DNA from 2 places in the Romboutsia lituseburensis genome. Region 1 is predicted to be linked to the other one. Evidence: riboswitches for the same ligand, from Rfam matches in the RefSeq annotation. Region 1 holds a riboswitch; the other holds the start of a gene.
What was found. A riboswitch is a leader RNA that binds a small molecule or an ion and turns the genes downstream of it on or off. The one in region 1 is predicted to bind cobalamin.

Region 2: it holds a riboswitch for cobalamin, as region 1 does, so the genes downstream of both, NWE74_RS03905 (ABC transporter substrate-binding protein) here and cbiQ (cobalt ECF transporter T component CbiQ) in region 1, are expected to answer to the same signal.

Annotation. Positions count from the first base shown of each region.
Region 1 is NZ_JANQBQ010000001.1:2,092,372-2,100,130, forward strand. Features, by position in the region: gene NWE74_RS10045 (M18 family aminopeptidase) at 1-118, opposite strand, end outside; gene NWE74_RS10050 (DUF3553 domain-containing protein) at 229-2,463, opposite strand; gene NWE74_RS10055 (energy-coupling factor ABC transporter ATP-binding protein) at 2,779-3,597, opposite strand; gene cbiQ (cobalt ECF transporter T component CbiQ) at 3,590-4,288, opposite strand; cobalamin riboswitch at 4,398-4,582, opposite strand; gene NWE74_RS10065 (cobaltochelatase CobT-related protein) at 4,717-6,492, opposite strand; gene NWE74_RS10070 (AAA family ATPase) at 6,564-7,517, opposite strand; rRNA gene rrf (5S ribosomal RNA) at 7,643-7,759, opposite strand.
Region 2 is NZ_JANQBQ010000001.1:769,326-777,084, forward strand. Features, by position in the region: gene NWE74_RS03890 (carbohydrate ABC transporter permease) at 1-750, opposite strand, end outside; gene NWE74_RS03895 (carbohydrate ABC transporter permease) at 763-1,731, opposite strand; gene NWE74_RS03900 (helix-turn-helix domain-containing protein) at 1,972-3,117, shown strand; gene NWE74_RS03905 (ABC transporter substrate-binding protein) at 3,158-4,066, opposite strand; cobalamin riboswitch at 4,218-4,391, opposite strand; gene NWE74_RS03910 (aminotransferase class V-fold PLP-dependent enzyme) at 4,593-5,885, opposite strand; gene NWE74_RS03915 (aldose epimerase family protein) at 6,129-7,166, opposite strand; gene galT (UDP-glucose--hexose-1-phosphate uridylyltransferase) at 7,224-7,759, opposite strand, start outside.

The sequences.
Region 1 (7,759 bases):
TTAGCTCTCTAAATCCATTTTTTTGTAACAACTTTTTAGATGTTTCTACAGCTTGAAAAGCCGTTGGACTTTCATATATAAAGTCTACTAAATCTTGCGCAAATTTTTTTTGTTCCATTGGTATAGCCTCCCTGATTAACAAAATTTATTTAAATAACTGTGCATAATTATGGTTTATTAACATAATTTATGCACAGTTTATTTTTAACAAGTTATTTAATTTATTTTTTATAATACATCTAGTGTTGTATATTCCTTATTTATCTTCTTAATTCCTTGTTTTTCAAATGCTATAGTTACATCAGACCCCATCATACCCACAACAGTACCTACTCCAAATTTAGGATGGTGTACTTTTGCACCAGGCTTTATATCATCTAAGTTCGATTCTTTAGTTGTATCTTTAATTGTAGCATTAACTTTTGTTGCAACAGCTGACTTATTAACATTTGTCATATATTTTTGTTTGTACTTATCTAATACATTGTAATTTGCCTTTGAGTAAGAAGTAATTTGATTTTCTTCTTTGTTTAACTTTTCTATACACTCTTTAGGTAATTCTTCCATAAATCTAGATGCAATTGATGGGTTTGTTTTTCCATATAAAGTTCTTTTTTGAGTTAATGTCATATATAGGGTTTCTTTTGCTCTTGTTATACCAACATAACAAAGTCTTCTTTCTTCTTCTATATCAGACTCTGCCATAGACCTTACAGCTCTTGATATAGGGAATAGACCTTCTTCCATTCCTATTAAGAATACAACAGGGAATTCTAATCCTTTTGATGTATGAATAGTCATAAGAGATACTTTATCAATTTCTTCCTCTTCATTGCTTTCAGATGTAAGTGCAACACCTGTTAAGAATTCTTCTAGACTCTGATCTTCACTACTTTGCTCAAATTCTATTGCTATAGATATAAATTCTTTTAAGTTATCTTTTCTATCTTTAGCTTCTTCTGTATCTCCTTTATATAAGTCATCTATATATTCATAGTAGTCTGTTGTCTCTAATACTTTTTCTATTAATTTACTTACAGGATAAACTTCCTTTATAGTTCTTAGTGTACCTATTGTATCTACAAATGCGCTTATACTATTTCTTGCTTTAGTAGATATGTCTGAATTTGACTCTATATCTATAAGAACTGAATACATACTTTCTTGCTTTAAGCTAGCTCTATCTTCTATTTTCTCTATCGTTCTAAGCCCTATACCTCTTCTAGGTACATTTATAATCCTTTTGATTGATATATCATCTTGAGGATTTTGTATAACTCTTAAATATGCAATTAAATCTTTGATTTCTTTTCTTTCATAGAATTTAGTTCCTCCATATATGTTATATGGTATTTGACTTCTATTTAAAGCATCTTCAACTGGACGTGCTTGAGCATTAGCTCTATATAAAACAGCAAAATCTTTGTAAGATCTATTTTGTTCCCTTGCTATTTTAGCTATCATATCAGATACAAAATCAGATTCTTCAACTTCATTTTCTGCTACTTGAATTTTTATTAATTCGCCTTCTTTTTTTTCACTCCAAAGTTTCTTTCTTTTTCTTTCTATATTATTAGAAATTACTGTATTTGCTGCATCTAGTATTATTTGAGTTGATCTATAATTTTGCTCTAATTTAACTACATGAACATCATCATAGTCCTTTTCAAACTCTAATATATTCCTTATATCAGCGCCTCTCCATCCATATATACTTTGATCATCGTCCCCAACAACACATATATTTTGATGTTCTTTTGCTAACATTTTTATTAATTCATATTGAGCTTTACTTGTATCTTGATACTCATCTACCATTATATATTTGAATCTACTTCTGTAAAATTCTAGCACTTCACTATCAGTTCTTAATAACTCTACTGTTTTGTAAATTAAATCATCAAAGTCTAGTGCACTATTTCTTTTTAAACGATCTTGATAAAGTGCATAAATATCTGCAATTTTGCTCATTCTAGCATCTGACATATGCATCTGTTTAAACTCTTTAGGGCTATGTAGCTTGTCTTTAGCCCCTGATATAGTACTTATAACTACTTTAGGTTCAAATGCCTTATCACTTAAATTTAACTCTTTTAAACAGTCTTTAACTAATGTTACCTGGTCAGCACTATCGTATATTATAAAACTTCTATTGTATCCAATTCTATTTATATCTTTTCTAAGTATACGTACACAACAAGAATGGAAAGTACTTATCCACATTTCCTTAGTATCTGAACCTAATGTTTCTTCTACTCTCTCCCTCATTTCATTGGCTGCTTTGTTTGTAAATGTTATAGCTAATATATTTGGGGCTTGTACACCTTTGTTCTCTATAAGGTGAGCAATTCTAGTTGTTAAAACTCTAGTCTTACCCGAACCTGCTCCAGCTAGTATAAGGACAGGGCCTTCTGTCTTTTCTACAGCTTCTCTCTGTGCAGGATTTAATGTATCTAAATTCATATGCTTCCTCCTGTTAACAGTTATATAACTCTATTTTAATCTAAAACTTATTTTTGTTCAAATTTAAAGAATATCAACACCTTGATTCTCTCCAATATATTAAACTTTAAATCTATATCTATAAATTTATGACTCCTTTAAGTATATAACTAATTCTTCATTAAAAAAAGCATAGGTTCATGAATTTATAAGCTATCGTACTTTTTTATAGTTATAAAATAAAGAAAAAAACCCTAGACGGCTTAAATCTAGGGTTTACTTTATAGAAAAGCATATTATTAAAATCTATTTATATTAAAATAGGTTTAGGGCAAATTAATGATTTGATATAAGCACAGAATCATTCCAATACTTATACAAATCTTCTTCACATTTAAATAAAGGTATATTCATATTTTTATGTAGTTTTACAAGCCAAGGAAGTTCTAATCCAGCTTCAATAACTTTATTCTCTTTTACAAATACTTCCTCAATACTTCCATCTTCTATCACTTCGCCTTTACTTAAAACATATGCATAATCGCATATTTCATATATTAAATTCATATCATGACTTGATATCACTATCTTAACACCTTTTTGTTTAAGGTTTTTTATAATATCTACTATTAATCTAGTACTTACTGGGTCTAAGCCAGCTGTCGGCTCATCTAATAAAACTATTTCATTTTCCATTGCTATAACAGAAGCTATTGCTACCCTCTTTTTTTGGCCATAGCTTAAAAAATGTACTGGTTTGTTTATAAAATCTATTCCATTAACAGCAACTAGTGCATCTCTAACTCTCATATTTATTATTTCTTCATCTATTCCAATATTTCTTAAAGAAAATGCTATATCATCATATACCCTTGAATAGAATATTTGTTTTTCTGGATCCTGAAATACTATACCTACTTGTTTTCTTAAATTATATAGGCCTTTTTTTGTATAGTTTATTTCCTGATCCTTGAATAAAATTTTTCCTGATGTGGGCTTAAGTATGCCCATTAAATTCATAAAAAATGTAGATTTACCAGATCCATTTGATCCTATTATCCCTATCACATCACCTTTTGAAAAGTCCATATTAACTTTTTTTAGTGCATGTGAGTTTTTTTCGTATTTATAATTTAAGTCATTTATTTTAAACATTTTCATCCCCTACTATGTGAAATTTGCTATCATATAATTTTATGTCTAAAGATATACACATTTCATCATACCTTTTCATCATTCTCTTAAATAACATATTTCCTAGAATTCCAACTGAATTATAAGATGTTTTTAAATTAATATATCCAAATCTTAATTGTTGTGATTTTCTTATATCTGATACTTCTTCTAAAAATATAAATATAAATCTATAAACTAACATAGATAGCTCTATTACCGTATCTGATATATGTAGCTTTTTTAATAAAAATATTATCTGATTAAATGGTGTTGTTAATATAAAAAAGTATATACATGTTAAACAAGCAATAGCTCTAAACAATATATGTATAGATGTAATTATTGACTTATTTGATATACCTATATTTAAAGACATTATATTAAAACTATAAATTAGTCCTTTTGAATCAAATGATATATTTATAAGGTTTATTAGAACTCCCATTATTAAAAAATACATTGGTATTTTTACAAGCTTTAAATAACTTTTTAAGTCTATTTTAGCTAAAAAAACTATAAGAGAACTCATAAAAGTTATAATACTAATCAAGCAAAAAATATTTTTAAATGCCATAGAAATTATTAAAAATATTAAGCCTATGCTTCCTTTTATCTTTGGATTTATTTCTGTTAAACTGTTTGTATATGCGTATTTATCTATTAAAAGCATACTTAATTCTCCTTACAATATAAAAAGCCTAACCAAAGGGTTAGACTTTCTTTTTCAATACTAATTTTATACACAAGTATTTTAAGAAACTTTCTCCCACCCCGAAGAAATTACTTTAATATTACTAGGCAGGTCTCCTGGCTTAGCTTCATCCTACTCTTTTACCTTCCCATGAATAATAAATCATAGTGGTTAAAATAAATTTCGTCAGCTTTACAGTAGCGGGGGCTGCAGAGGAATTACACCTCTTTCCCTATTAATCTTTTATCAAGAACCTAAAATATATATTTAATATTTATTTTACTAACTTTTGTAACATGATAAATTATACTCTAGATGTAAAAAAATTTTGATAAATTGCCTTACTTATATTGTATTCTACATAAATACTAATATTCCTTTTTTATTTTGAAAAAAATTTTTAAAATTTAATTTCTAATTATTTTTTTCAAATACATAGACACTATATCTGAAAATCTTTCTATATCTTTAGTATATACGAAGTCCCTACCATATATCAACCTTTGTGCTTCTAAATCATTTTCTTTTCCTGTAAATACTCCTAATACTAAAATATTTTGTTGCCTAGCTCTTCTTACTTCATTGGCAGTGTCTTTTATTCCTATCATACCTCTATATGACATTTCGCCTCTTATACTACGCTCTCTATCTTTTCCAATTTTTATATCATTGGGTTTTCCATCACTTAAAACTATCAATATTTTATTTTCTTCATTTCGATTTAATAAACCATCACAAGTTGATTTAATTGCTAGTCCATCTCTATTATTTCCTGCACAAAAATATTCAAATATATTTTCAATTTCTTCTATTTTATCTTCATAATCTTTAAATCTTTTTAATATAGTGTAATCCATAAAGCTAGAAAATCCCATAACTCTGTTAGGAATACCTACCATGGTTAGAGCATTAGCTATTATATATGCTTGTGTAGCAACATTTGCTTGATTCCTGCTCTGAGACCCACTTCCATCTAGTAATATGTCAATTACATATTTCCCCTTCTCATTTTCAATATCTTTATAAAATATTTTGTTATTACTACTTTTTGTAGCTCTCCATGCTCTATTTGCATGTATAGTCCCACAATCTGAATAAACTCTACTAGTTTCACTTTCCTCTATAAGAATTCTTGATAAGCTATCCTTTAATTTTATTATATTCCTTTTATGTATCTTAGCTTTATCTCTAAACTTACCTATATTATTTTCTTTTTGTCTTGTAACATATTTAATTTGAGCTACATTACTACATTCACTTCTCAATACTCCATCTGTAAAATGTATTCTACAACCTTCGTGTACATTTCTGCAATTTTTAGTTTCAATTTTTTTCAATTCATTTTTATTTAGATATGATTTTCCATAATAATGTTCCATTTTATTATAGATTTTATCTAATGTCTTTTCATCTACATATAAAACTCTTTCTTTAGTATTTTTAGAGATATCTATATCAATTTCTCCAACACTTTCAATTAACATAGATGAGGATATATTACTTATTTCACTTTCAATCATCTCATTCTGTTCATCTTCATAAAGCTCTTCATACATAAAATCTGAAAATGTATCAAAGTCTATATCTGTATCATTTTTATATTCTATAGAATTTTCTTTTATATCTTGAGATTTTATAACTTTTCCTTCAAAAAATTTAATGTAAATATTATCAATTTCTTTTAAAATTTCTATTATCGGTAAATTTATATCAATCTTCCTAATACAATTTAAAATTCTTCTACTTAGACCATCTACTGAAGGATGTTTACCCATATTTTCTAATACTATTACATATTTAATTTTTTGTATTACATCATCTTTATATATTTTTGTAAATCCATCTAGCATATCTTTATATGCTTTTTTTCTTATATCTTTTATTCCTGGTCTTTCTTGTATTACTCTATCTTCTACTATTATATTTAGAACTACTTGAACTAAACCTAATAGTATATTAGAATCATATCCTTGTTTTATCCTATTGTATAAATATTTTTTAACTATATTCCATTCTATATATTTATGTCTTGCACCTGTCATAATAGCAAAATATAACGCTACATCCTTTGATGTATAGTCTTGTTCTGATGCACTTATATCTTCATTATATTTACCTGAAATAGTCCAAGATAAATTATTTATTCTATTTTCAAATTCATAATTATTATATATCCATTTCATAATTTTCCCCTAATTATATAGTGTTTGTATACAAATAAAATCTATAGTTAATTTTGTAAAACATTAATAGCCTAAAAACTTGATTCTAATTGACCATTTAGATTATTATGTGGAAATACATCCTTAGATTCCCAAATACTTGAAATTCTTGTTTTTATAATATCCCCTACTATTTCCTTTTCATATTCATCAAAAGTCTTACCTGTTATACCCATATTTATTGCTAATTTAGGACTAAGACCTCTTTTTATTGTTTTTAATGAACCTATAAGCCCTCTTAAATCTATTGATTTACTTGAAATTTCTCCATTTTGTGATTTCAATTGCAAATCAAGGAATATTCCTGCAAACTGAAGTAACTTTTCTCTATCTGCATCAGGAAATTCATTATTCAATATAAGCATAAGTTTATCTTCTTCTATTGACGGTATATCAATAACCATAAACCTAGATACTAGTGCCTCATTTAATTCCTTTGTACCTGCATATTCATAGTTCATCGTTCCTATAAATCTAGTTGCCGGATGTAAATTTATTCGTTCATAACCAGGCACATCGATTATTCTCCTATGATCTAATGCAGAATGCAGTACTGCAATAGCATCATTTTTAGCCATATTTATTTCATCGAATATACCAAATCCACCATGAATTGCACATTCATATACAGATCCACGTCTTAACTTTACCTCATTATCTATAAAAGTATCTGTTCCTATTAATGTTGTACTATCTGTATTTATATGAAAAGAAGTATTCCACTGAGGTCTTCCAAATAGCTCAGATAAGTTATCTGCAAGTAGGTTTTTACCTGTTGCCTTAGGCCCTGATAAAAGTATATTTTCACCTTCAAGTATAGCAGATATACACATATCCCATATTTCTTTCCCATAAAAATAGCTATTTGATTGTGATATTCTATGTTGAAGAGAATCCTCTAATTTATAATATTTTTTAAAGTACAAAGCATCTTCTATTAATTTTTCATTTACATTTTGTTGTTTTAAGTTATCTATTATCCCCATTTTATGATCCCCTTTATTAGAAAGTTTATTTAGTTATAATTTTAGCATATATATTTAAATAAAAACAGAAAAAGCCTAGAAGCAACAATATGTGCTTCTAGGCTTTTATTAAAATAAAAAAGATTACGTGGCTACGTCTTACTCTCCCAGGGGGTCGCCCCCCAAGTACCATCAGCGCTAAAGAGCTTAACTTCTGTGTTCGGAATGGGAACAGGTGTATCCTCTTTGCTATAATAACCACA
Region 2 (7,759 bases), 1.3 Mb from region 1:
AGCCCCCCAATCAGTTGAAAAGCGTTGTACTTCCATTAAATTTTGTAGTCCTACAGGTAGTGTTTTCTTTGTATCGTCAGTTAACAATGTAAATGCCATTGCATATTCATTCCAAAATCCCATAAAGTTAAATATTAAAACTGTTATAACCCCAGGCTTAATAAGAGGTAGCACAACATGTCTTATCGTTTGTATTCTATTACATCCATCTATTTCGGCTGCTTCTTCATACTCTCTAGAAATACCTTTAATAAATCCTGTAAGTATGAATATTGAAAATGGTAGTTGTATAACAGCATAAATTAAACTTAAACCAGTTAGATTATTCAATAAATTTAATTTAGCTGCCAATAAAAATAATGGAACTAATATATATGTTGGTTGTATAAATAATCCAAGAGTCATAGCAAGCATTATGATCTCACATCCAAAAAATTTAAACCTTGCTAAACAATATGATGTTGGTATAGCAAGTAACATCATAAATGCTGTAGATATAAGTGTTACATATACAGAATTTAAAAAATAACCTGACATGTTTGCTTTATTCCATGCACTAATATAGTTTGTCAATTTAAACGCTGATGGTAATGCCCATGGGTCTTGAAAGAACTCTTGTGATGTTTTAAATGATTGCATTACTGTCCACAGTAACGGGACTACTACCATAAATAAAAATGCTATTAAAATTATCCTTATTACAGTTCCTGTAAATATACTCTTAACTGTAATTTTATTGCCCTTAACCATTTAGAACACCCCCTAAAATTCTATTACATCTCTTTCTGTAATTTTTTTAACTATTACAGCTAAAACTATAGCTATTACAAATACTACTACTGATATAGCCATTGCATATCCATAGTTTGCATTCATAAATGCCTGTGAATCCATATAGTTTAATAATGTATTTGATGCATTATCCGGACCGCCCTTTGTCATTACTTTTACAAATATAAAGCTTAAGTTAAATGCGCCCGTTATAAAAAATGTTATTGTAACTCTCACAACTTCCCATATTAAAGGTAATGTTATTATAAAAAATTGTTTCATAGGAGTAGCTCCATCTAAAGTTGCTGCTTCATATAAATCTTGTGGTATTCTATTTATTCCTGATATATAAATTACCATATAATATCCTGCAGCCTGCCACACCATAGTAAAAGTTAATGCCCATAAGACAGTATCCTTTTCACCCAACCATGTTCTTTTTAAAGCTTCTAATCCTGCAAAATCTAAAAATGAATTTAAGATACCTAAATTAAAATCATACACATACATAAATAGCATACCTATTACAACCATTGATAATATATTAGGTAAGAAAAAAACTATTCTGTACAATGTTTTCTCCAATTCAAAAATTCTGCCTTGGGTAAGTATTACAGCAAAGAACAATGAAAGTAACATTGTAGCTATAGGAAATACTCCTAATATGAAAAATGTATTACCTAGTGATTTCCAAAATACAGGATCATTAATTAGAGTAGTAAAGTTTTCAAAACCTATAAAAGTCGGATTACTACTAAGACCTGTTGATCTGTACAATGACATTTTTGCTGCACTTAGCATTGGATATATTTTAAATAATAAAAATAATAAAAACGTAGGAACTACACACCAAAATATAAATCTACCTTGTTTTTTTTGTCTTTCGCTTTTTTTTAAAACTTGTTTGTTTTTACTTTGTTTATTTTTTATTTTTTTAGGTGTTTCTGTTTTAATCTCCACACCGATTCCCCCTCTTTTTTATAGTTAAAGTTCTATACTATAATGGTACTAGTACTATTTCTTTATTAAAATAGACTAATCTTACTTAAGTATAGATTTTTTTTACTTTAAAAGGCCGAAACCATTAAAACAAACATTTTCTTATGAAGACATTTTGGTGTATACCTATTATTATTTACTTGAGTTTATATGTGATATTTAGATATAATTTAATTATAGACATTGTATTGGGGTGATTTTATGTTTAACAAAACGACAAGTCCAACATTTAAAAAATTTGGGGATTTAATCTATGAAAATATAAGCTTTGATTATGGTAGCAAATTTTTATTTAAAAATAAAAGTATTAAAAGCTTATATTTAGTTGATAGAGATGATTTATTTATAAAAGTAATTAAAGGAGTTGTAATGATATTAGTTTCATCTGATGGTAATTCTTTAGAGTCATTTATAATAAATAGAACATTAAATTTAAAAAAAGGTATTTATTTTAATCTTATCTGCGTATCTGATGATTGCGAAATTAAAATTTCTTGTGACAGCAAATATTTAAAACCTATAAATTTAAAAGAAAAATATACTTACAAAAATATTTCTTCTTCTTTGAATATAAATGAAATATATACCAAATTTTATCAAGAAAAAGGTATAAACTATAATTTTTCCGGAGAGACCCATCCATATTGGGAGTTAACTTATGTTGATAAAGGTTTATTATCTACTACTGTAGATGATAAAAAGTATGAATTAGAACAAGGAGATTTAATTTTTTATGCTCCTCTTCAATTTCATACTCAATCAACTCTAGATTCTAGTAGTTCTTATTTAACAATTAATTTTAATATGGACTTTAATCATCATGAGTTATTATGTAATAAGGTCTTTACATTGCAAAGAGACTCTTATTCTCTTGTTGGAAAACTAATAGAAGAACTTTCTAGCAAGAGTATATACTCTAACGATTTATCACTTTGTTATTTAAAGCAACTTATTATACAAACACTTAGATTAGAGAATTCTTATTTTCAATCTAGACCAACTACTCATATGCAACAAACTTATGAAAATAATTTGCTAAATGAAATCCTAAAATTTATAGATAATCATTTATATGAAAAACTTTCAGTCGATAATTTATGCCGACATTTTTGTATTAGTCCATCTATGCTACACTCTTTATTTAAAAAGAATATGAATAATACTGTAAAAAATTATATTAATGACCTTAAGCTTAACAAAAGCAAGGAGCTTATTAAAAACTCTACATATACACTCAGTGAAATTTCTGAAATTCTAGGATTTTCATCAATTCATTATTTTTCAAAAAAATTTAAATCTAATTTTGGGATTTCACCTACTGAATATTCAAAATCGATTTATGATTAAACAAAAATAACACCTGTAAAATACAGGTGTTATTTTATTTCTACTTATAACTTTCAGGGTAAATTGCTACTGCCATTTCCTTAAGAGCTTTTATAGCGTGATGTGATGGACGAGATGATGAATTTTTATCTATTAAAAATACTTTATTATCTTTAACTGCAGTTATATTGCTCCAACCATTACGAGATTTAATTTCATCTAAAGGATTTTTAATATAGTCTACATTAGTTAATATTACATCTGGATTTTTATCTATCACTGATTCTTCACTTGGACTTATCCATGATTTTTCATCTTTAAATGCATTTTCTGCTCCAACTAATTCTATCATTTCATTTAAGAATGTTGAATTCCCAAAACTATATAGATTTGGTGCTGGTCCTATTTCAAAGTAAACTTTTTTCTTATCTTTTATAGTTTCACCTATAGCTTTTATTTCATCTACTTCTTTTTTCATATTATCTACTATCTGTTGACCTTTTTCTTTTTTATCAGTTATATCTGCTAAAAACATAATGTCATCATAAATTCCTTGTATACTATCACTACTTGGTATGTAAACTACGCTTATTCCAGCCTCTTTTATAAGTTTAAATGGATCTTCACTTGAACCTGTTTTATTATGTCCTGATGCTATTATTATATCTGGATTTAAAGCTATTATTGCCTCTGCATCTGGATTTAAGAAATCTATTGTTTCTATGTCTTTGTTTATTCCTTCTATATCTGTTGAATATTTATCCACCGCTACTAATTTATCAGCAAGACCTAAATCTACTAGCACCTCTGTGTTTGATGGGGCTGTTGATATTATTCTATCCATTTTTTTAGGAAGTGTAACATCATTACCTTCTCTATCTTTTATTGTTTTACTTTTTGGGCTACATCCTACAGTAGCTAGCATAACTACTAATACTAATGCTAATATACTCGTTAGTTTCTTTTTCATTTTCTTTCTCCTTACTTATAATTTCTACTTATAAATTTTTTACTTCTTCATTTAACTTTAATACTAATACAAAAAACAAAAAAGCATGCTTTGAGAGCATGCTTTTGATTTTATCTTTATTATATAGTTAAATATCTAACCCTCAGAAGATATTAACGTTAAAGATATTGGCAGGTATCCCGGCTCAACTTCATTCTACTTTCAAACCTTCCCGATTGCTCAGTGGTATCTTTGATTTCGTCAGTTTTACGGTTACTGGGGTAGCTTAGACTTTTAATCTAATTCCCTATTAAGTTAAATAAACACCAATACTTTTATTATTCTTTTTTCTCACTTTTATAGTAGCTTATATTTCATGTATTTGCAATCCTTTATTTCAATAATCTAATTTATACCCATTTTTCTTTTCACAATCTCTCAAATATCTAATAAAAAATTCATTTATCTTAATTCACTGCGTATTCACTACTCTTCATAGTGACAACGGCTTCGTACGTTTCTTAAAATATTATAAGTCATACGTATATTAGTTATTTCTTATTATACTTTTTAAAGCTCTTATAAAAATTTCAGCTTCTTCTAATGTGTTATATAACCCTAAACTTAACCTTACCATTCCATATTGTTCTAAGTCTTCATCCATTGCATGTTCATAAGCTTCTTCGTCACTTATACCTAGCAGCCTATTTACATATGGATGAGCACAGAATTTAGCATATCTCAATGCTATACCAAACTCTTCTGCAAATTTATGTGCAACTGTATCAAACTCGATTCCTTCTATATTAAATGTAATTACACCCAATCTATCATCCGTATACTCTGTATCACCATAAAGTATTACTCTATCTAACTTTTTCATTTCTTTCATCAAGTAATTTTTAAGTAGCATTTCATGACTAGATATATTTCTAAATCCTATATTTCTTAATTGATTTAATGAACTTACCATAGCCATTACACCTAAAAAATTAGATGTTCCAGCTTCATCTTTGTGAGGTGGTTCACTCCATACAACACCATAATCACTTACTACATCAACACATCCACCACCTCTTAGAAATGGTTCTGCTTGTGATAGCTCTTCGGTTAATCCCACTATTGCTCCACTTCCATAAGGAGCATACGCTTTATGAGCAGAAAATACTAAAAAGTCTATTTGCTCTTCTGGTGTTCTACCTTTCATATCTACCTTTTTATGTGCTATAAGCTGAGCTCCATCAACTATTATTTTCGCATTATATTTATGGGATATTTTCGCAATCTCATTAATAGGGTTTGTGTATCCAGTTACATTTGATGCTCCAGTTATACTTACATATTTAATCTCACCATTATTTTCTATCAAATTTTTTTCTATATCATTTATATTAACTCTTCCTAATTCATCAACATCTATATATTCTACAGTAGCTACTTTTCTCCAAGGTAAGTCATTAGCATGATGTTCCATTCTAGTAGTCAACACTTTTTCATTTTTATCCTTTATTAATACATTTGCTAATAAGTTTATTCCTTCAGTTGTATTTTTTGTGTATATTACAGTGTGTGAATTGCATCCTAACAAGTTAAAAAATGTTAAAATTTGTTCTCTAGCTTCTTCATATTTTTGAGTACATAAATCACCTTTTTGACCTGCACCCCTAGCTATTGGTCCATATATTAGTGAGTTTTCAATAACTGCATTCGCTGCCATATTTATAGGCGGTGTTGTTGCTCCATTATCAAAATTTATTGGAGTCACAACCCTTCCATTTTTTATCATGACAGGTGTATCTATTCCTATAAATAGACTTCTATAAATATTATAATTTCTCATATTTGTCCTCCTCAATTTATTGTTTCTTTATTTATATATGACTTTAGACTCAATAAAGTTCAAATTTGACAAATACTAGTAATTTATTGTTTACTAAAATATATTTTGTAATATATTTTGGTAATAATATACATTAGATGTTAAAAAAATATATTTTGAAGTTACAGATAACTTATATTCTGATATTTATATTAGATTGTATTAAAAAACTACTTAAAATTAAGTAGTTTTTTAATATGTTTTTTATTTTATTGAAAATTTATATACAGTTTTTTGTTTATACACTTCACCTTTGTTTAAAATAGAATCTTTTATAAAACACATATTTCTACCTATTGGAGGTGCTTGTGTTTCAAAGCATATCCCAAATCTTCTTTGTGCTTTTTTACCATTGTATAATTTAAATTCATCTGGAAAATTCATACTATAAACAACTACAGATTTTTGGTCTGTTGAAATATCTAATACTCTTTTTGATGCCCTGTCTTCTAAATGTATTTTTCCATTCTTATTTAATAAAAATGTATGATCATATCCACTTCCTATTTTTATTTGATCATTATTGCAATCTATATCTTCTCCTATACACTTCATATTATTAAAATCAAAAGCTGTGTCTTTAACATTAATGCTTTTTCCTGTTACTGCACAAGTTTCATCTAATTCTAATATATAATCAGAGTCTATTTTTAAATATTGTGTGGTTATAGGAGCTTTTATATTCCCACTTAAGTTAAAATAGCTGTGGTTTGTCAAATTCACTAAAGTAGTTTTATCACACTTACATTCATATATTTGCTCTATTGTAAAGTCTTCATATATTTTAAAGATTAAAGTAATATCTAGGTTACCTGGATAATTTTCTTCTTTATCTTTGCTAATTGTAGACAACCTCAATGTTATATTGTCCTTATCCTCTATAACATTAACTTCCCATATTTTTTTATTAAACCCTACGTTTCCTCCATGACCGTGATGAGGATTGTAGTTTTTGGATAAGCTATATTGTCTGTCATCTATAGTTACATTGCCTTCACAAATTCGTCCTGATGTTCTACCTATGATTGCCCCTAAATATGATGGATTTTCTATATAACTTTCTATTTCTTTATATCCGACTACTACATTTTCAAAATTATTATACTTGTCTGGAGTTATTATCTTAGTTATAATTCCACCTAAATTAAGTATTTCCACCTCAAATTTATTATCATACTTTATATTATAAGCTACTATATTTTTATCATTTATTTTGCCAACTATGCTTTTAGTACATTTCATAATATCACCAAATTCTAATTTATTTTTATAGGCAATTAGTTTGTAAAAGGCTATAGATTATATATTTGCTCTTTTACGTCCTTCAACATATCCTTTTAAATCTATAACATATCTATTTATAGCATCTAGTCCTTCTTTATCCCACTTAAATACTCCACAATGTTCTAATACCTTTTTAAATATATTTCCGACTTCATTTTCAAGTATTTTATCAACATTATTTTCATTAAAATAAATATATTTTTCTTTTAAACTATTAAACCAATCTAAATGTATTTTTAGTTTTTCATTTTTACTTATTAAACTTATTTTACTTTCATCTAATAAACATGTTCTTATTACAGTTAATTCTTCTTTTAATCTAGAGGGTAATACTGCTAGACCCAGTACTTCTATAAGGCCTATATTTTCTTTTTTTATATGATGAAGTTCCTTATGAGGATGGAATATTCCATCTGGATAGTTTTCATCACATCTATTATTTCTAAGAACTAAGTCCAGTTCAAATTTTCCATCTTTATTTCTAGCTATTGGTGTTATTGTATTATGAGGTATATCATTTGTATGGGAATGTATTCCTACATTTTCATCTG